3 regions of the Paenibacillus sp. FSL R5-0749 genome follow, and region 2 is predicted to be linked to each of the others. Evidence: riboswitches for the same ligand, from Rfam matches in the RefSeq annotation. Region 2 holds a riboswitch; each other region holds the start of a gene.
The links. A riboswitch is a leader RNA that binds a small molecule or an ion and turns the genes downstream of it on or off. The one in region 2 is predicted to bind S-adenosylmethionine.
Positions count from the first base shown of each region.

Region 1 (7,089 bases), 2.9 Mb from region 2:
TCCGAACTTAAGTGATACTCATAAGGGTATTTGGATACTCCCTTTTGTTAGGATTCCTGAAGTGCTTGTTCCAAATCTACAATCAGATCTTCGATATCTTCCAGACCTACCGAGAAACGCAGCAACCCGTCTGTAATGCCACGGTCCCGGCGAACCTCAGCCGGCATTGCTGCATGAGACATCATCGCTGGGTAGGACAGAATACTCTCGACAGCTCCCAGGCTTACAGCAACAATGGGTAGCTTCACCCGGTTAAGAACTGCTTTTGCACGATCTCCTGAACCGACGTCAAATGAAACGACAGCTCCATATCCTGTTGACTGGCGCTCATGTGCCTCGCGGCCCGGATGATCCTCCAGTCCAGGGTAAAAGACAGCGGTAATATCACTGCGCTCATTAAGCCATGCCGCAAGTCTGGCTGTACTCCGTTCACTATGAGCCATACGAGCCCCCAAGGTTTTCATCCCGCGCATCAGAAGCCAGGATTCTTGTGCCCCGAGTACAGTTCCAAGTCCATTCTGCAACTGTTTCAGTTGTACGCCAAGTGATTCCGTGCGAGCAACTGCTAAGCCTGCCAGCACATCACTATGCCCCCCTAGGAACTTGGTAGCACTATGTACGACGATATCCACACCAAGCTCAATTGGACGCTGATAGTACGGTGTCATAAAGGTGTTATCCAGAATCGTGATCAGGTCATGTTCCTTCGACCAGTCAGTTACGGCAGCGATATCCGTAATACGCAGAGTAGGGTTGGATGGTGTTTCCATATAAACTGCCTTGGTGTTTGGCTTGAGCGCCGCTTTTACTTCATCTATATTGGTCATGTCCACAAAAGTCGTCTCAATCTGCATACGGCTTAATATGGAAGTAAGCAACCGATACGTGCCTCCATATACATCTTCCGTTACAATCATGTGATCCCCTGCGGAGAACATCATGAACACGCTGGAGATCGCAGCCATCCCCGATGAATAGGCGAATCCTCGCGCTCCGCCCTCCAGCAGTGTGATGTAATCTTCCAGAGCCTGACGTGTCGGATTACCCGAACGACTGTAATCATGTTGAGGTGGATTGAAGATATCAAAATGATGGAAGGTTGAGGCTTGATAGATTGGCACACTGGAGGCTCCAGTTGTTTTGTCAATTTCATCACCAAAATGAAGCAATTTGGTATCAAATTTCAATTCAGAATTGGGCTTGTTGTTGGACTCACTCATGAGTGCACGCCTCCTTCAACTTCCTGTTGTGCAGCTGTCAGAGCATTGCCAAGATCTGCAATCAGATCATCCGCATGTTCAATGCCTACAGAGAACCGGAGCAGTCGGTCATCGACACCTACAGCATCACGAATTTCAAGCGGAATATCCGCATGCGTTTGTACCGCTGGGTAGGTCATGAGTGATTCCACTCCACCGAGACTTTCGGCAAAAGCAATCAGTTTGATATGACGCAGCAATGGTTCAACGTAACGTGCATCCTTCACTTTAAAAGAGAAAATACCTGTGTTACCTGTGGATTGTTTATTTTGTATCTCATACCCTGGATGATCCGACAGGCCTGGATGATACACTTCACCCACTGCTGGATGCTCAAGCAAATATTTGGCAATGGTAAGCGCATTGTACTCATGACGCTCCATGCGAAGAGCCAGCGTTTTCATCCCTTTCATCAACTGGTAGGAGTCACTTGGAGACAATACCGCTCCAATGGAATTATGCAGGAACGCCATCTCTGCAGATAATGCCTCACCCTTGGTTATAATTAGTCCGGCCAGCACATCATTGTGTCCGCCCAGATATTTGGTAGCGCTATGAATGATGATATCGGCACCCAGTTCAATCGGACGTTGGAAAAATGGAGTCAACAACGTGTTGTCAACAATGGTCAACAGGTTGTAACTTTTCGCCCAGGAAGCAACGGCTTCCACATCGGTGATCATCATCAATGGATTGGTTGGTGTCTCAATAAATACCGCTTTGGTATTTGGCTGACGAACCTTCTCCAGTGCTGCAAGGTCATTCGTATCTACATAACTGGCAGTTACGCCAAAACGAGACAGAATGCGTTCAAGCAGACGATAGGTTCCACCGTATAGATCCAACGATACAATCAGATGATCCCCTTGACCAAACATGGCAAAGATCGTTTGCAGTGCAGCCATACCCGAGCTACAGGCAAACCCCGCATCACCAGACTCTAGCGCTGCGGCTGCTTCTTCCAATACCTTACGGGTTGGATTCGTCGTACGAATATAATCAAACCCCGTGCTTTGTCCTAGCTTCGGGTGGCGAAACGCAGTGGATTGATAGATCGGAAAGTTAATGGCGCCTGTTACCGGTTCATTGATGGACCCTATTTGTGCTAAGCGGCTTTCGATTTTCAACTTGTTGTTGTCTTCCATTGCTGCATCCTCCTGTAATCTCGATTAGATTTGCGGGCCAATATCGTAAGGTGTTTCTTGATACACATAGTAATTGAGCCAGTTAGAGAATAATAAGTTGGCATGAGCGCGCCAGGTAGCCGGTGGCACACGGGAAGGATCGTTATTTGGATAATAGTGTCTAGGCAATGCAATATCCAACCCTCTGGCTACATCCCGGTCATACTCCCACTTTAATGAGAACGGGTCGTACTCGGCATGACCTGTGGCAAAAATTTGTTTGCCGTCTTTGGTCGCAACCAGGAAGATACCCGCTTCCTCGGATTCAGCCAAAATCTCTAAATTTTCATTCTTTTCAATATCTTCGCGTCTCACTTCCGTATGACGGGAATGTGGAACGTTGAATACTTCATCAAATCCACGCAACAATGGAACATGTGGTTTATTGATCGTATGTGGGAAAACGCCAAAGCACTTTTCATCAAGTGGTACTTTCGGCACATCAAAATGATGGTATAAACCTGCTTGGGAAGCCCAACATATGTGGAGGGTTGAAGTCACATTGGTTTTGGTCCATTCGAAGATCTCCTGGATCTCATTCCAATAGTTCACGTCTTCGAAATCCATCTGTTCCACCGGGGCACCCGTAATAATCATGCCATCGAAACGGCGGTGTTCAATCTCGTCGAAGGTTTTATAGAACAGATCCAAATACTCCTGAGACGTATTCTTCGACGTATGGGATTTTGGGTGTACGAGAACAACATCCACCTGAATAGGCGTGTTTCCGACCAGACGAAGCAATTGTGTTTCGGTCGTTTCCTTTGTCGGCATCAGGTTTAATATAGCGATACGGAGTGGACGAATATCCTGCTGGTATGCAGAAGTTTCATCCATGACGAAGATATTCTCTCCTTCAAGTACTTCTTTTGCTGGTAAAGTATCCGGAATTTTGATTGGCATGGTAAGTCTAACTCCTCCTTGTGCATAGATAGATGCAGCTGCCACTGGCTTGATGTCTTCATATCAATACAGTGACAGACTGCCTTGAGCTTGTAAAAACATTGAATTGCTCCTTCATCCAACGTTACAAACAACCTCAAGTTCCTTAGCGAAAATCACTGCTGAGAAGTCGGGGCATATGACAAAGACCTTCCTCGGATTTCGAGAAAGGTCATATGTAAATAGATATGCGCCTCTCTCATCTCTCAGTTACAACAGTGCCACTTGACACTAGGTCGCTGCAAGAATTAGCACCGTGCGGTATACCGCCGGTTGCCGGGTTTCATCGGGCCAGTCCCTCCACCTACTCTTGATAAGATTTCGCTGTATTAGATTGTAATTTAATATGGTTCACCGTCTACTTTATTACATTAATGCCTTTACGTCAAGGTGCAGTTCTCTGTCTGCTGTCCAGATCGGAACCGTTCTTCATCCGTTGTCATACACTGCCTCAGGGCGCGAAATAGACACATTTTTGCGCTTGAAAGCACCTTGTACCAGCGGTATACTAAACAAGGTGTTATAAACCCTTATGTGAGAGGTGACATATTAAATGGATGGCGACCCGAGGCCTGACTGGCAGCCGAATTCCGACAAACTGCATAGAGAATTGACATCAGCATGCCGGCAGCGGGACGTGACTTCCGTTTGATTATATAGTGAACGCAGCCCTGATCTCCAGGCTCCGCTGCCGACCGGCTGATTTGTTCTTTTTGCGCCCATAATGATAATATCCGCCGAGTTGGCGGGTGCAGAAGGAGTAGATTAACGATGAAAATCCGGTTGGTAAACAACGGTGTGTTTATTCCGGTGGACGATATTCAGCAGGCGCTGACTCCACCAGCGGAAGGATTTTACTGGATTGATGCAGATGTAGACGATTTGGCGGTACTTCAACCGCTGTTCTTGATGCATGATCTGGCTGTGGAAGACTGTCTTAGTGACGAAGAACAACGTCCGAAGATTGAAATTTATGAGAACCATTATTTTATTGTAATCAATAGCATACGTTTCGATGATGAAGAGATTTTTCTGCGTGCAGTCAACTTGTTCCTTGGCAGACATTTTATTATTAGTGTTACGAAGCAAAAGGTCAGCGAATTGCGCACACTGAAACCAATCCTGTGGGAACAGGAAATCAGTACACCGGATCGTCTGCTCTATTTGCTGGTTGACTTGATTGTTGATAATTATTTCACCGTAGGTGACCGAATTGAAGCACGGATTGAGAAGCTTGAGGAAGACATTCTGATGCATACCAAAAAGTCACATCTGAATGAAATCATCGGGCTGCGCAGTGAGATTCTGTGGCTGAAAAAAGTCCTTGGACCTCAGAAAGAGGTCATTAACACACTGAACAAAAAAGATCTGCGTCTCATCGATGATCAACTGCAAAAGTATTTCAGTGACATCTATGAAAATGCCGTAAAAATTTCGGAAACCTTTGAGACTTATCGCGACCTGATGGGCAACTTGCGAGAAGCCTACCAATCCAGTATAGCGAACCGGGCGAATGAGATCATGCGTGTGTTTACCGCCATTACCACGGTCTTCATGCCGCTGACGGTTATTACCGGAATATACGGTATGAACTTTACGAATATGCCCGAGCTTAACTGGAAATACAGCTATTTTGTTGTAATTGGCCTGATGGTTACACTGGGCCTGAGCATGTTCTTCATTTTCCGCAAAAAAGACTGGGTATGAACTCGTACGAAATAACAAAGACGATGCGCTCCTCTTGGAGGAACGCGTCGTCTTTTTCTATACCCTGCAACTAACTTACATTCCGCTCTGTCTCTGCATGCCGACGGAAGCGGATGCGAATCATGCGCAGTTTTTCATAGACCTGCTCCAGACTTCCTCCGTCGGGCTTCTCCGCTCCATACACCTTATGTAATACTGGCTTCAGGAACGTATCTCCCAGCTCCTCATATGCACTCCATACAGCCTCTTGTTCGTTCTCTGGCATCACAGCAAGCTCCACATCAAGAAGGCAATCGGTGTCATAACCTTCGAGATCCAGTGTCTCTAACAGCTCAATCAACTCGCGTCGGGATAATCCGGATCGATTAACGATTTCTTCTAACGTATGCCCTTCCTTCATGCCTTCAAGCACCTGCTTGCGCGTGGTGAACTTATCAAGTTCCTGTTTGTACTTCTGCTCTCTCTGCTTGTATAACCAGTTCTCATACTCTTCTTCCTTCAGCGCCGTGTACACCCATTCAAGCGGGAATGTCGTTGAACGCTCCAACCCGTTCGTAATCTCCATCCATTCCGCACCATAGTCGGTCGCTTTGCTCTCCCCTACGCCCGGCAATTGCATCAGTTCATCCATCGATTGCGGCACAAAGGCACTGATCAAACGCAGCAGACGATTCGTTGCAATAAAATACGGTGCCTTCCGGTCAGACACGGCTCTCTTTCTACGCCAGGCGCACAAATCCGTATATAACTGCTCATTGCCGTATAACTCACTGTAACAATGGAGTCGCTGCCCACCATAACTGCGCAACTTCAAATCATCATTCTCATGAAATAACCCCTGTAACTGCGGTCGGTATCCCTCACTCATCTGTATGGCGAGCTGATGACGATAAATATGAAGCAGTTCCTCCCAAGAAGTCCCTTCATACCAGATGCTGTCCTCACGTTCTCCTTCCTCGTAGCGACTCCATCCCAGCTGCCAACCATCCTCCTCTTCCCCAATCCATAGCTGTGCATACTCTGCATTTTGATCTGACATTCTGGACAATCTGTTCATGAAAATGACTTCCATCTCCGTTCCCTCCCTTTAACATTTCAGCCTAAACGGGTTAGCTACACTACCTAAAGGCAGCACAAAAAAACACCTCTCCTGCAAAATCCATGCAAGAGAGGTGCTTCCTCATTAACCGTACTATGCTGTTGCCCATATCATACCACAATGGTAAAATTCGTCAATCCCTTATTGATCTACTTATTTAATGCCAGTTTGGCAAGCGCCAGCGAACCACATAGTCCCGCATTGTCACCAAGTCCCGGTGAAACAACATACTGGTCAATCTCGGATTGAAGTGCGGGATGCTGAACATATCCAGCCAGCAACTCCTGCAGTTTGCTACGAACCATCGGGAACAGGTGCTCCTGCTTCATTACTCCGCCACCCATTACGATTTTCTGTGGAGAGAGAATGAGAACATAATTCATCAGTGCATGTGCCAGGTAATGTGCTTCAATCTCCCATGCTTTATGATCTGCAGGCAGTTCATAAGCCGGTTGCTCCCAACGTTTGTTAATGGCTGGGCCTGCTGCAAGGCCTTCGAGGCAGTCGCCATGATACGGACAGAAACCTTCGTATGTATCCTCCGGATGTCTGCGTACAATGATATGTCCCATCTCTGGATGTGACAATCCATGGACCATTTTACCGCCAACTACAGCACCTGCACCAATACCTGTACCCACCGTGATATACAGACAGCTCTCAAGACCTTGTGCAGCGCCCCAGGTTGCTTCTCCAAGTGCCGCACCATTCACATCCGTATCAAATGTCATCGGTACATCAAAATGCTCCTTGAGCTTGCCAATCACGTTATATTGTCCCCAATGTGGCTTCGGTGTTGTTGTGATATAGCCATACGTCGGGCTTCCTTCAATCGGATCAATCGGACCAAATGAACCTACGCCCAGAGCTTCAATGCCTTTGCCTTCAAAAAACGAAA
Region 1 is NZ_CP152005.1:1,974,378-1,981,466, reverse strand. It holds gene MKY85_RS08955 (aminotransferase class I/II-fold pyridoxal phosphate-dependent enzyme) at 48-1,220, opposite strand; gene MKY85_RS08950 (PLP-dependent transferase) at 1,217-2,404, opposite strand; gene metA (homoserine O-succinyltransferase) at 2,429-3,346, opposite strand; SAM riboswitch class I at 3,582-3,705, opposite strand; gene corA (magnesium/cobalt transporter CorA) at 4,157-5,092, shown strand; gene MKY85_RS08935 (HRDC domain-containing protein) at 5,163-6,164, opposite strand; gene MKY85_RS08930 (ROK family protein) at 6,341-7,089, opposite strand, start outside.
Region 1: it holds a riboswitch for S-adenosylmethionine, as region 2 does, so the genes downstream of both, metA (homoserine O-succinyltransferase) here and mmuP (S-methylmethionine permease) in region 2, are expected to answer to the same signal.

Region 2 (7,089 bases):
TGCTTCCATTCATTTATGTGACAGCCATGATGCCCAAAACGGTTGATGATACTTTTGCACTTGGAGATATGCTGGGTAATGCATCTGTGTTTTTATTTGGCATTCTTCCTATGGTGTTACTGTTGATAAGTCTGATTCGCAAAAAAGGAGGCAAACATGCATGATGCCATTTCGTATGCTCTTACGTTTAGCTTCTGCCTTTTGTATTCTGTTGACGCTGTCCGGATGCTGGAGCAGTCGAGAAATAGAGGATCTAAGTCTCTATGTTGGTCTTGGAATCGATGTAGGCAAAGAGACGGAATTCGAGAGAGACATTGCTGCTCAAGGAGGCTCATATCCTAAGAAGAACTATGTAACTGCCACGGTGCAGATCGCTCCGGGCTTCTCCAACAGTCAATCGAGCCAGCAATCCGGTTCTCCTTCTTCCGGCAAAACATCCTATTCCAATGAACAGCTCAGTGGAGATTCCATGTTGCAAATCTTCCGTCAGTTTGCGTTAAGGCGGGATCGGCCACTTATTGGACATCATCTGAAAGTTATCGTTGTCTCCAAGGATATCGCCAAAAAATATGGTTTGGACCAATTACTTGATTTTGTACTACGGGATAATGATATTCGACCGAACTGCCTGGTGCTGATCAGTCATCATTCTGCATTAGATGTGTTGACTTCACAAGATCCGTCTCGAATACCAGCATTCTATCTCACAGGCATTACGAACAACTCTTATATATCCAATAAAATACTTGATCCGGTTCTGCTGTCCAAGTTAGACGCACAAATGCAATCCGGATCGAGCTTCCTGCTCCAGAATGTATTAAACTCCGATGGAGAAGATAAGTTCTCCGGAGGGAGCATCTTTGATGGGAAAACGACCAAGTTCATCGGAGAACTTAGTCAAACAGATCTGGAAGGGTTGTCATGGCTCAATTCCAAAAAAAAGGGAGGCGTCTTGAAGACTCACAATAAAGAAGGATTCACCGTGTTGTTCGAAATGAAGAAGAAAAAGGTTAAAATTACGCCGAAGGTAGTTGGCAATGATATTTCATTCCATGTGAAGACTGAATCCGAAGGCTGGCTGATGGAGGATTGGCGCGCTCCCGAGGAAGAGGAAAAGGGTGAATATCTCAGAGAATTGGAAAAGGATTTTGCTGAACTGGCCGAACAACAGATTCGTCAGGTATTGTACAAACTTCAGCATACCTATAAAGTCGATGTTGCGGACTTTCGGGATAGCTTGCGTATTAAACATCCAAAAACATGGAAGAAGGTCAAGAACGATTGGGACCAAATCTTCAGCACCGTGCCAATTACGTATGATGTCAAGATATCCATCACCAATCCGGGGTCTTCCACAGAATAGCGAAGTATCCACGTATTATTTAAATGTTGACACACTCATGAACAATCGCTATATTTATAAAAAATCATTTTCTTATCCAGAGAGGTGGAGGGACTGGCCCTTAGAAACCTCAGCAGCAGATCTGAAGGATACTGTGCTAATTCCAGCGGGTGAACAGCCTGATAGATAGGAGCGTTTGTTTTTATTTGTCAGTAACGGCGCACTCTTTAGGAAGAGTGGGTCTTTTTTGTTTTTTCTGGATGAAGAAGTAGGGAGCAGCAGGTATGGAGAACAACAACGACAAAGGGCATTTTCAGCGGAAAATGCAGGCACGGCATGTGGTCATGCTCTCTCTGGGTGGCGTCATTGGAACGGGATTATTCCTGAGCTCGGGTTATACGATTCAGCAGGCGGGACCACTGGGAACTATTCTTTCCTACTTGATTGGAGCGATCGTAGTATATCTGGTGATGCTCTGTCTTGGTGAACTGACTGTTCATATGCCAGAGACGGGAGCATTTCATAGTTATGCGGCAAGATATATTGGACCAGCAACAGGCTATACGGTAGCTTGGTTGTACTGGTTAACCTGGACTGTTGCGCTTGGCTCTGAATTCACAGCCGCCGGTCTGCTGATGCAGCGTTGGTTCCCATCGGTAAATGTATGGATATGGAGCGCACTTTTTGCACTGATGATCTTTTTGTTCAATGCTTTAACGGTAAAACTTTTTGCGGAATCCGAGTTCTGGTTCTCATCTGTCAAAGTAGTTACCATCGTAATCTTCATTATTATCGGTGGTGCAGCCATGTTTGGGTTCATTCCCATGGCGGATGCTGAACCGGCTCCATTTCTATCAAATATTACCGCATCCGGGTGGTTCCCTCATGGGGCTACAGCGATATTGATGACTATGCTTGCTGTTAACTTTGCATTCTCAGGCACTGAGTTAATCGGTATTGCCGCCGGGGAGACGGAGAATCCAGAAAAGACGATTCCCAAAGCTATTTATACCACACTGTGGCGTTTGGTTATTTTCTTCATCGGAACGATTGTTATCTTGTCGGCCTTGCTGCCCATGTCGGACGCCAGTGTATTGGAAAGTCCTTTTGTAGCGGTAATGGAGCGGGTGGGTGTACCCTACGCTGCAGATATTATGAACTTTGTTATTCTGACGGCGATTCTCTCTGCTGCCAATTCGGGCCTCTATGCATCTTCACGGATGCTCTGGTCTCTGGCTGACAAAAGAACGATCTCTCCGTGGTTTGCCAAATTGACCAAGCGCGGGGTACCGCTGAATGCACTTCTGATCAGTATGGTGGGTGGTGCACTGGCTCTGCTGTCCAGCATTATTGCGCCAGGTACGGTGTATATTACGCTGGTCTCCATATCAGGTCTGGCTGTCGTTGCCGTATGGATGAGCATCAGCGCTTCCCAGTACATGTTCCGCAGACAGTATATCCGGGAAGGACATGCGGTCAAAGATCTGGTCTACCGTACACCACTGTATCCGGTGGTACCGATTGTTTCATTTATATTATGCCTGGCTTCATGTATAGGTATTGCTTTCGACCCGACACAGCGAATTGCGCTGTATTGTGGGATTCCATTTATCGCAGTATGTTACGCAGCTTATTATTTGACAGAACGTGTGAATAAGAAAAGAGGACAAGTACATGACACAAACACAACCGACTAACCCCATAGAACAGATCCTTCGTGAACATCCGGTCATGATTCTGGATGGAGCGCTGGCAACAGAACTTGAACAGCATGGATGTGATCTGGATGATCCATTATGGTCTGCTCGTGTGTTGCTTGAGAATCCGGATGTTATTGTTCAGGTCCATACGGATTATTTTCGAGCAGGAGCCGACTGTGCGATTACATCCAGTTATCAGGCGACAGTGGATGGCTTCCGCAAGAGAGGCATCGGCGAGCAAGCAGCGTTGGACCTGATTCGCAAGACGGTGGAACTGGCTGCACAGGCGAGAGATGACGTATGGGCAGAAGTGCAAACCTCTGATATCTCGGTGACAGGATTCTTGGCTCGGCCACGACCGTTGGTTGCTGCATCCGTTGGACCCTACGGCGCTTATCTAGCTGATGGATCGGAGTACATCGGTCACTACGGTGTATCAGATGAAACGCTGGCTGCATTCCATCGTCCGCGGATGGCCGCGTTGCTTGAAGCGGGTGCTGATATTCTGGCTTTTGAGACCATACCATCCTTGCAGGAAGCACAGGTGCTGGTTGATTTGCTGAAGGAGTTTCCTCATGCCTATGCCTGGCTATCCTTTTCATTAAAAGATGGGACAAGCATCAGCGAAGGTACGCCGCTTAAGACATGTGCACAGACGTTTGGCTCCGAGCCGCAGATCACTGCGATTGGCCTGAACTGTGCTCCTATGGAAGTGGTGACGGAAGCCGTGAGTATTTTGAGCCGTGCCAGCGATAAACCTGTTATTGTGTATCCGAACTCGGGGGAAGTATACGATGCAGCAACGAAGACGTGGAGTGGGCAGGGTTCCTGTGGCAGTATGAGTGATGCTTCGGAACAGTGGGTTGCTGCGGGTGCACGGATTATTGGCGGCTGCTGCCGTACAACACCGCATCAGATTGACGAGCTTGCGAAGAAGTGGCGAAAATAAATCATATCATTATGAGAAGCCCTTTCACATCCTATAGAGGTGTGGAAGGGCTTTTTTATAATGTTAGAGAATCCTTATTAGATTATTCGATAACCAGCATACGTGGCGATGTTTCCCGAATGATCTGGGAAGAGAACCATGAGCCAAGACCTGCTGCAACGATGCTTAGGCAGGCGAACAGTATCATTCCACCCCAATGCAGGATCAGTGGAAGTTGCACGATACCATAACCGGAAAGGACCATTTCGAGCAGAAGAGGCAGTACATATACGCCAAGAAACATGCCTAGTATGGCTCCCATAGCGGATAGCAGGACCATCCCCATGGTGACTGATAACCGAATTTGACGGGATGTCATTCCTAGCGATTTGTATATCCCGTACGTTCTGCTCTCTTTGCGGATATTGATCCGGCAGGTACTGAAAATAATGATGAACGTCACAAGGATAAACATCAATCCAATCAGGCTCATCGGATAGATCAGGATGTTTGCAGCTTCCGCGTAAACCGAATCAAGCAATGTCTTCTGGGTGATTACCGAAGCGAAGTCCTTAAATTGCTCATTCAACTCCCCGACAACCTTATCCGCTTGTGCCATATTATTAACATTAATGAAGATAGCATCAAATTCACCATAACCCGGGTTCACACTTCTCATGGCATCAATGGTGATTCGACCTGAAACAGACATGTTGGCGATGGCCTGATAGATGCCTGTAATGAGGAATGTCCGCTTTTCTCCTTCAATATAGATGTCGATGAGATCACCTATATCTTTGTTCGATGTTTTGGCGATACTTACTCCAATGGCAATTTCGTTCACGTGCTGTGGGTTATTCCCTCTCAACGTTTCGAATCCAAGCTCCTGATAACTCCCGTCTAGTACACTCAAGTTAAGACTAATGGATTGACCCTTTACTGTTGCCGAAGACTCCGGGCTAATTACACCAGTGATGTTCCCTTGCCAGCCTACATTGCTTATCCTTGAATCCTCTTCTAACGCTTGCTTCAGCTCAGCCTTCGGGAATGTACTTCTGTTTACCACTACTGCTGCGATGTTGGCATTGTCATACCCCCATTTAGCTGCTGTCTGTTCAATTCCGATTATACTGGTCAGCAGCACATATCCTAAGACCAGTACAGAGGAAGCCATGGTGGTCAGTAAAAGTGTAAGAACAGAACTTTTGGTGTTTTTGAAAACATGTCGAAGTCCGAGGACCGCGGTCACAGGCATTCGTGTGAACCCGACCCAGTGTTGTGCCCATGGCGAATTCATTCTACTGGCCATCCGGCTGTGATCTGTTTCCGACATACCATAACGAATCGCCTGAACGGGTTGGATGCTGCGTGCTTTTTTGGCGTATAACACAGTAAACAAAATCACTAAAGCAAATAGAAGCACACCAGCCAGTATGGCCGCGTCCAACCCTTGGACTGGAATGTTCTGATTGTTCACTCGAAGAGAGGACGCGGATATATTAATGATCCACTTGGAGATCCATACGCTGAGTGCAAGTCCTGGGATAATGGCTGCGATAGATAGCATCGCATATTGAATAACATAGGTGCCTATCGTTCTCCGGGCAGTTAGCCCGAGTGATTTGAGAATACCTATCGTTCTGTAATTGGCCAGTATGGCATCCGAAATTGTGAACCCGATAGTCATCAAAGCGATGGAGAGCATGACAACGCCCATGAAGATCATAATGAAGCCAATAACCTGGTTAATAATCAGATAGAAAGAGGAGATCGCTTCGAACTCCATTTTGGATTCCAGAAACGGAGTTCCTGTCTCACGATTGTATCGTTCCCAATACTCCGAATTCATGCTGTAATCGTTAAAATGGATGCCGATCATGTGATGTTCGTTGCCTGCGAGTGTCGCGAAATCATGTTGATAGTCGGTAGGATTCATCCAGACCCGTGCTGTATTGGAGAAAGGGGCTCCGTATGGTACATCGATTACAATTCCGGACACCTTCAGATTCAGTGTACTTGAGCCGGTTTTGAAACCAATGGTATCGCCTACCGAGATTTGGTAGGCATTCGCCATGGACGTTGGTATCCAGACGGAGCCTTGCTCGGGAAGTGTAGTAGGCATCCCACTTGAGAACATAAGCTCATCCACATCCCATGGCGGTAAAGGCGTATTAAACATATATAGATACAGGTTGGGAATGTCCGTTTCATTAAAAACGATGCCTGATAATGTGCGATACGTTAGCAATGGGGATACCTCAACCCCATCTTGGGAAGCCCACCAGGCGTGCACAATTTCTGGGTCATTCAGTCCTTTCTCAAACGTCAGGATCTGATGAGATCCATGGGTACGGGTATGCATTTCCTGAAACTGATTGCCCGTATTCGCCAGTATGACAATAGCTGTAGATACAAGAAGTGTCGAGAGTAGCAGGAGCAGCGCAATTAACGTATTTTGTATTTTATTTTTACTCAGATACGACAAACTAAGTTTAAACATGACTGCCATAGGTTACTCCTTCCCCGTAACCAAAGCGAAGATGATCGCTTCACGATCCTGAATTTGATGTTCGTCATAGGTGTCAAACTCAAGGATTCCGCCTATCTTGCCGTCCTGAATATAGATCAGACGATCTGCCCGGCAGGCTGCCTTAATATCATGCGTAACCATAACTACGGACTGTCCTTTTCGATGAATATCCGTAAGGATATCCAGAACGGCGGTGCCGTGTTCCAGGTTCAAACTTCCGGTCGGTTCATCCGCAAAGATGATATCCGGCGAATTGATCAAAGCTCGTGCAATGGCTGCTCGTTGCTGCTGTCCTCCAGACGTCTGGGAGGGGAGGCGGTTACGCTGTCCATCAATATCCATGACATTCATCAGCTCAGTAGCCCTGGATTGGATGTCTTTCTTTTTGTTTCCAGCGATATATCCCGGTAAAGCAATGTTCTCTTTGATGGAAAGGTCCGGGATCAAGTTTATACTTTGATAAATATAACCGATTCGGCGCGTGCGGAAGTCTGACATTTCTCGTTCACCATAAGCGTCGATCCGCTGGTCACGAAAATAAACCTCACCAGCTGTAATCTGATCCAGTCCGCTAAGCAGATATAAGAGG
Region 2 is NZ_CP152005.1:5,813,109-5,820,197, reverse strand. It holds gene MKY85_RS26025 (GerAB/ArcD/ProY family transporter) at 1-164, shown strand, start outside; gene MKY85_RS26020 (Ger(x)C family spore germination protein) at 161-1,363, shown strand; SAM riboswitch class I at 1,433-1,535, shown strand; gene mmuP (S-methylmethionine permease) at 1,627-3,039, shown strand; gene mmuM (homocysteine S-methyltransferase) at 3,017-3,991, shown strand; gene MKY85_RS26005 (FtsX-like permease family protein) at 4,074-6,479, opposite strand; gene MKY85_RS26000 (ABC transporter ATP-binding protein) at 6,483-7,089, opposite strand, start outside.

Region 3 (7,089 bases), 270 kb from region 2:
GCTGCGTGTATTACGCAAGGACGAGCTGGGCAGTTACCCCCGTATTCTGCAAAAAATTCTCCGTCCACTTATGCGTCTTCAACGTGGAGCTGGTCAAAGAGGTTAAGAATACACGGAGCATCATTCAAGCTCCAATATGTTGTGAACATCGGATAAATGATAAAAGTTCATGGATAAAAGCTCTGTCTGCTGTTAAGCGGACAGGGCTTTTTGTATCGCAAAGGCGAGCTGCGTGACTGCGTTGAATATTAGCCCAGCAAGCGAGAATTAGCGGTACATTGGGAAATTCACATCATCCGGCTTTACCTGCTCCATATGATCTTCAGCATTAGTGTGTGATGGCTTTCGCATCATGAGCCAGTGCTGTTTTCAACATGCCATACCGATGTTCGTGACTCATCTCAAACAGCCATGGCCGGCGCGGTGTTGTTAGATAACCGAGACAATCCCGAGTCTGAAGCCAGTCTTGTCTGGTAATCGGTTCATAAGGCGTGTCGCCCCATACGGATAGCAGTTCCGGACTATATAATCGTTGCCCTTCTGGAAGCCATTCTTCATCAAGTAGCGCTTGCGCGTATAATGTATGGTCACCTGCCTCTTCTTCACGATGGGTAAACAGGCCAGGCCAATATTCGGCCCGTGAGCCACGATGGGGAACCGAACGTGCGAACGCCAACACTTGTGTGTGGACTTGCTCCACCCCAAACAACAGAGCATATAGGCCTTTGCCAAACATGATCCGCTCATCCAACTTGCCAAAATGTTCAATGACGCGTCCCGCGAGGCCTGCTCCCCGACCAAGAGGAAAGACGATATGATTAAGCCCCGCCAAATTATGCAGATGGAATGCGGGTTTGGAGAGTACTTCTTTTTGAAAATAAGGATGTTGCACCACCCGGCTCTCGATATAATTCTGCTCATTAATAATTAATGCCACACTAAGCAGTGAACTGCACCGTTCCAGCCAAAAGCGTTCCCAAAACGGCGTCATAAACGCAGATACGTGAAAGTGTGACAAGAGATGGAAACAGCTTCGTCCAATCCGGCGACTGTTCATATACAGCTGTAGCTGGGGATATGCATCCTGGAAAATGAGTGCATTGCATCGCTCCAGCAGCCGATACATATGCTCGCGATCGCTCTGATTCTGCAGATTATGCATTAAGTCACTCTGAAGATCTGTCATGTGATATCCGCCGTTGCGAGAGACCATATGGGCCAGCAGAGCCCAATGCAGTTCAGGGTATTGCTCATAACATTCCAGATAGGCTGACGTGCGGGTAACATTACTTCGGTTATGCTCCTGGGTCAGTGTCTTTATCTCTTCCAGAATGATGCAATCTTCTTCACAGACGAGTGCGCTTTGAACCTGGTCCGCGCGTGCAAAAGACTTGCTGCTGGCAGGTAACAGACGCTCTATCTCAGACTGTAGGGCGGCTGCCGTATCGGTATCCCACTCCATGTCACGCAATGGATGACGAAGCTGTGCTGAGGCTTGCCATGCAGCCTGTTTGCCACGCCAGATTTCCCGGGCAGCACCCGGAATGGAACGGACCATCTGCAAGAGGGATCCGTGATGCTGTTCGCTGGAAGAATCGGTTCTGGTGGAAGTCATGATGTGACATCCTTTCATGATGTTCTGGGTTTAAATTCACAGACCATGTGGTTTATTCTAAGTATGCGCTGATTATTTGACTTCCACTCGCCAATTTGCTTCACTTAGGATAAGACAAGGTACAGAAAGGGAGATGAACCGAATGGAACAGATTACTTCCAAACCGGCTTTTGATGTAGCCATCCAATCCCCACGTTTGACGATTGCCGTATTCAAGGCAGACTGGTGTGGTGACTGCAAATACATCGATCCGTTTATGCCTGAGGTTGAAGAGAAATATGCACGTGAACTGACTTTGATTGAGGTCGACGTGGATCAGGTTGGAACGGTTAGTGAAGAGCAGAATATTCTTGGCATTCCGAGCTTTGTGGCGTATACAGATGGGCGCGAACTCGTACGGTACGTGAACAAGCTGCGCAAGTCGAGAGAAGAGATTGAGCAGTTCCTGGATCGCGCAGTTGAAGTGTACAACACGATCCATAAATAAAGTTATATAAGTTATATTTACACAAACACTCCGATGACAGAATAACCTTTTGATCGCTGTTATTGTGTAAATGTTTCATTGAACTTATATAAAAGTATGACAGGTTCATGTTGTAAAAGGGTATACTAGATGAAACGCCATTTCTCTTGAAATAGGGAAATGGCGTTTGTGTGTTCGACATGTTTCTATGTTAGAAATTTGATGTACATATCCCCAGTGACCTATGGGTCATTATTTCATCAGACGTTAACATTTTGTCACAAAGCGCGGACGTCAATGAACATTTTATCCGGTATAATGAATTTAGTTGTGAAATAAGTGTCAAAGTATCGAAACAAGCGAAGGATATTCTTCGCCATCTTAAACCAACAGCGGGTGAGAAAAAATTGAAACACTTAACTTTATTTAAATGGTTAACCGTATTAACCTGTCTTGTCATGTTTCTGGCCACTTTTGGTGGAGGCATCGTAACCAAAACGGAATCGGGCCTTGGCTGCGGAACGGAATGGCCTTTATGTAACGGGAAACTCGTTCCGGCACATACTGTGGCTTCACTTATTGAATATTCCCATCGCGCTGTAAGCGCACTGGCTGGATTGTTGTCCATTGCCTCGTTTGTTGCTTTTCTGCTGTTTGGCAAGTCACGTCGTGACCTGCAATTGTTCTCTTTCTTAACCCTGGTATTTGTTATCGTGCAGGGGATCATGGGGGCTTTTGCCGTTGTCTTCTCCCAATCTTCAGCAGTCATGGCACTGCATTTCGGCTTTGCACTGATTGCTTTTGCTAGTTCCCTGATGATGGCGCTGGGCATAAGGCAGGAGGCAAAAGATGGCGGATTGGAGCGCCTGAATAAATACCCTCGGGTGAGCAAAAAATTCAGGAATCTGGTCTGGTTCTCTACCATTTACACATATCTCGTGGTATACACGGGTGCATTTGTGAGCCACACGAATTCTGCTGGCGGATGTTCCGGATTTCCGCTCTGTAACGGGCAGATTATCCCTGAGCTTTCAGGAGGGGTAGCGGTTGCTTTTGCTCACCGTGCAGCAGCAGCGTCGCTCGTCATTGTTATTGCAATTCTGGGTCATTTCGCTTACCGTAATCATCCAGACAACAAGGAAATGCGTACCCTTGGCGTGGTATCCGTTGTTCTCATCCTGATGCAAGTCGTGATTGGTATTTTCATGATGGTGACAATGAACCGCCCGGAAGTATATATGTTCGTAGCTCTCGCTCATATGCTGGATATCGCCATATTGTTCGGAGTTTTAACGTATATGAGTTTCCTGGTGTACAAGCTACATCGACCGGTTAATCGGTTCTAGATACAGATACAGTTCTCTTGAAGGTACTCGGCCTAATATGAAAGTCCACCATCCAGTGATGTACATCTTTGGACAGGTGGACTTTGTTTGATGTCAGGGGGATCAGGGCAACCTATGGCAAGCAGCAATTACGGAATGGATGAAGTGTTACGGTGATGAAATGTTGATTCGGAAAAGAGGAGGTTAAATATGCTGCGAACGTTGTTGGGGGAAAAACCGCGTATAAACGAAGGTAAATTGAAGGATGCGATGGACTCCATGGCGCATACACTTGAGCTCTTTCAGCGGCAAATGCATGTGGATCATGATCCCACGCATGACTATCGGAAACTGTATGTGTGGACTCAGGGACTCATCTCCTCACTGGATGAACTGGAGCAAAGCAGCTTCGCTGCAGCTCATTTTCGCAAAAAGGTCGTTGCAGGCTCAACGGACGACATGACGCCGACTGAAAAAGCTGAGTATGCCCGATATGTGTATTTCTACAAAGATGGCTTCATCCGCTGCTTTGCCATTTTGGATAAAGTCGGGACCGTATTGAATGAAATATTCCAGCTGAATACTTCAAATACAAAAGCGCATTTTTCTTATTTTACGGTGTTAAGGCAGTTCGATTTTGCGAGGGAGCATCATGATCTTGCATTGAAATTAATTCAGATCAAGGACTCATATCGGGAGCCGATGAGCAAGCTGCGCAAACGACGTAATATGGAAATTCACTACATGAACTCGGAAATGCACGATGACCTGTGGCAGTTACACCAGACTTTGCAAGGTAAGGTGAAGCTGGAGGATCTGAATCAGCATGTGCAGGAAATGCGTCAGGGCGTGGATATGGTCTGTGAAACGTTAACAGCCTCTTATCGTTATATCAATAAAATATGGCAAAGAAATAATTCCCTTTGACAAATCGGAATACTTGGAATATACTGAGTTTCAATTAGAGTGTTGCAATGACAAAGAATGAACAGATCATCTCAAAATTTACATTCACATTATAAAGCATGAACTACATGAACTTATAAAATCCTACAATAACATATTTCTTATCGAGAGCGGCGGAGGGACAGGCCCGATGAAGCCCGGCAACCGATTTGTAATGACATGATACATGTATCATTCGTTATAGATGTTAGGTGCTAATTCCTACAAAATGGTGCAAGGCACGATTTTGGCAGATGAGAAGGTATATTCTTTCACGTGAAGAGCCCTCTTTGTTTCTGCAAAGGGCTCTTTTTTGTACTTTAAGGGGAGTTTTCCTTTAGATCGGGTAAAGATACATGTAGGTGGTTGGAAAGGGGCAAGTGCGATTGATTGAATTAAAAGGATTAACCAAAACGTACGGCAAAGGAAAAAAGTCTACAACAGCGTTATCCGAGCTGAATTTGAACATCCAAAAGGGTGAAATCTACGGCGTTATTGGCCATTCCGGAGCGGGTAAAAGTACACTGATTCGCTGTATTAATTTGCTGGAGCGGCCTACGGAGGGTGAAGTATGGGTTGACGGGATCAATCTGACTGAACTGAGCAAAACCGAATTGCAGCAACAGAGACGCAAAATCGGGATGATTTTCCAACACTTCAATCTGTTATCCTCTGCAACGGTATATGATAATGTGGCTTTTCCACTAAAGCTTGTGAATACACCCAAGGATGCCATTGATCGCAAAGTGAAGGAGATGCTCAATCTCGTTGGTCTGGAGAACCATAGCAACAAATATCCAGCTCAATTATCAGGTGGACAGAAACAACGTGTGGGGATTGCGAGAGCACTTGCGAGTGATCCGAATGTACTTCTTTGTGATGAGGCTACTTCAGCGCTTGATCCGCAGACGACAAATTCAATTCTGAAGTTATTGCTCGACATTAACGAAAAGTACAACCTTACCATTGTGCTGATTACACATGAGATGCATGTCATTCAGAACATCTGTGATAAGGTGGCTGTCATTCATCAAGGTGGCATTGTGGAACAGGGACCTGTAACCGAAGTGTTCCTGAAGCCGCAGCATGCGATTACGCGGGACTTCATGATGCGTGACCATGAAGCTGGACTGGCTCTGGAAGAGACTGCTCTGGCAAATGCAGGCATTGAATTGCAGGCAGGTGTTGCATCGAAACTTGTGAAGATATCCTTTCTGGGGAACAAAACGTATGAAGCGATTTTGTCCAGGACGGTTCGCAAGACGGGTGTGGATTTTGCCATCCTGCAAGGGACAATCTCTACGATTAAACAGGTTCCTTATGGTCAGCTGACCGTTCGGTTCGAAGGTGATTCCAATGCGATTGATCGGACGATATCCGAACTAACCGCTGAGGGACTTGATGTGGAGGTGCTACGTTAGATGGATTTTTCAACAGTTCGTTGGGAAGAGGTTGGTAAAGCTTCCATAGAGACACTGCAAATTTTGGGTGTATCAGGCCTATTCACCGTTATCTTTGGTTTACCACTCGGAGTTCTGCTGTTTATGACAGCCCGATCTGCTTCGATCAAGTCACGGACGGTGTACATTATTTTGTCCTTGATTGTAAATATTTTGCGATCAGTTCCATTTATCATTTTGATTGTTGCTCTTATTCCATTTACTCGTTCACTCGTCGGTACAGCTACAGGTGTGTTAGGTGTTATACCTCCTTTGGTTATTTCAGCAGCTCCTTATTTTGCTCGATTGGTGGAGACAACGTTGCGAGAAGTTGACCGTGGTGTAATTGAAGCGGCTCAGTCAATGGGGGCATCCACCGGACAGATTGTAAGACGGGTGTTGCTGCCTGAGGCGTTACCTGGTCTGGTTGCTGGGATAACCATTACCATCGTTACGCTTGTCTCCTACACGGCGATGGCGGGCATGGTTGGTGGTGGTGGACTGGGAACGCTGGCAATCAACTATGGGTATTATCGTTATCAAAATGAAATCATGATCATATCCGTAGTGTCGATGATTATTCTCGTGCAAATTCTCCAGATGGCTGGAGATCGCTTAGTTACATTTTTCACCAGGAAATAACACATAGATAACATGTTGGCTGTGCAGTCATTCAAACGCCACATGAAAATATGATTAGAGAAGGGGTTTTACACATGAAAAAATGGTCATTCGCTCTACTTAGTCTTATGCTGATCGCGGTTCTCGCAGCTTGCGGAAACAACAAGGATGCCGATAGCGGCGCAGACAATTCAGCAGGTGCACCACGCACGGTTGAATTGAAAGTGGGAGCTTCACCTACACCACACGCAGAGATTCTGGAAAGCATCAAACCTGAACTGGAAGCACAAGGTATTCGTTTGCAAGTCGTTACGTTCAATGACTATGTACAACCCAACCAGCAGCTTGCTGATAAAAAATTGGATGCAAACTTCTTCCAGCACCAGCCTTACTTGGACACAGAGAATAAAGAACGTGGTTTCAACCTCGTTGCTGTAACACCTGTTCATGTTGAACCTTTTGGCGGATACTCCAAAAAGATTAAATCTTTGGATGAATTGGCTGATGGCGCAAAAGTAGCCATTCCAAATGACCCATCCAATGGGGGACGTGCACTGTTGTTGCTCGCGAAGGAAGGCATTATTACGCTGAAAGACAATACAAATATCACTTCTACGATTCAAGATATCACAGCCAATCCGAAGAACCTGAATATCATCGAGCTGGATGCAGCCATGA
Region 3 is NZ_CP152005.1:5,543,791-5,550,879, reverse strand. It holds gene MKY85_RS24735 (polysaccharide biosynthesis protein) at 1-106, shown strand, start outside; gene MKY85_RS24730 (DUF2515 family protein) at 329-1,615, opposite strand; gene MKY85_RS24725 (thioredoxin family protein) at 1,758-2,102, shown strand; gene MKY85_RS24720 (heme A synthase) at 2,489-3,427, shown strand; gene MKY85_RS24715 (Cthe_2314 family HEPN domain-containing protein) at 3,617-4,333, shown strand; SAM riboswitch class I at 4,471-4,612, shown strand; gene MKY85_RS24710 (methionine ABC transporter ATP-binding protein) at 4,738-5,772, shown strand; gene MKY85_RS24705 (methionine ABC transporter permease) at 5,773-6,432, shown strand; gene MKY85_RS24700 (MetQ/NlpA family ABC transporter substrate-binding protein) at 6,507-7,089, shown strand, end outside.
Region 3: it holds a riboswitch for S-adenosylmethionine, as region 2 does, so the genes downstream of both, MKY85_RS24710 (methionine ABC transporter ATP-binding protein) here and mmuP (S-methylmethionine permease) in region 2, are expected to answer to the same signal.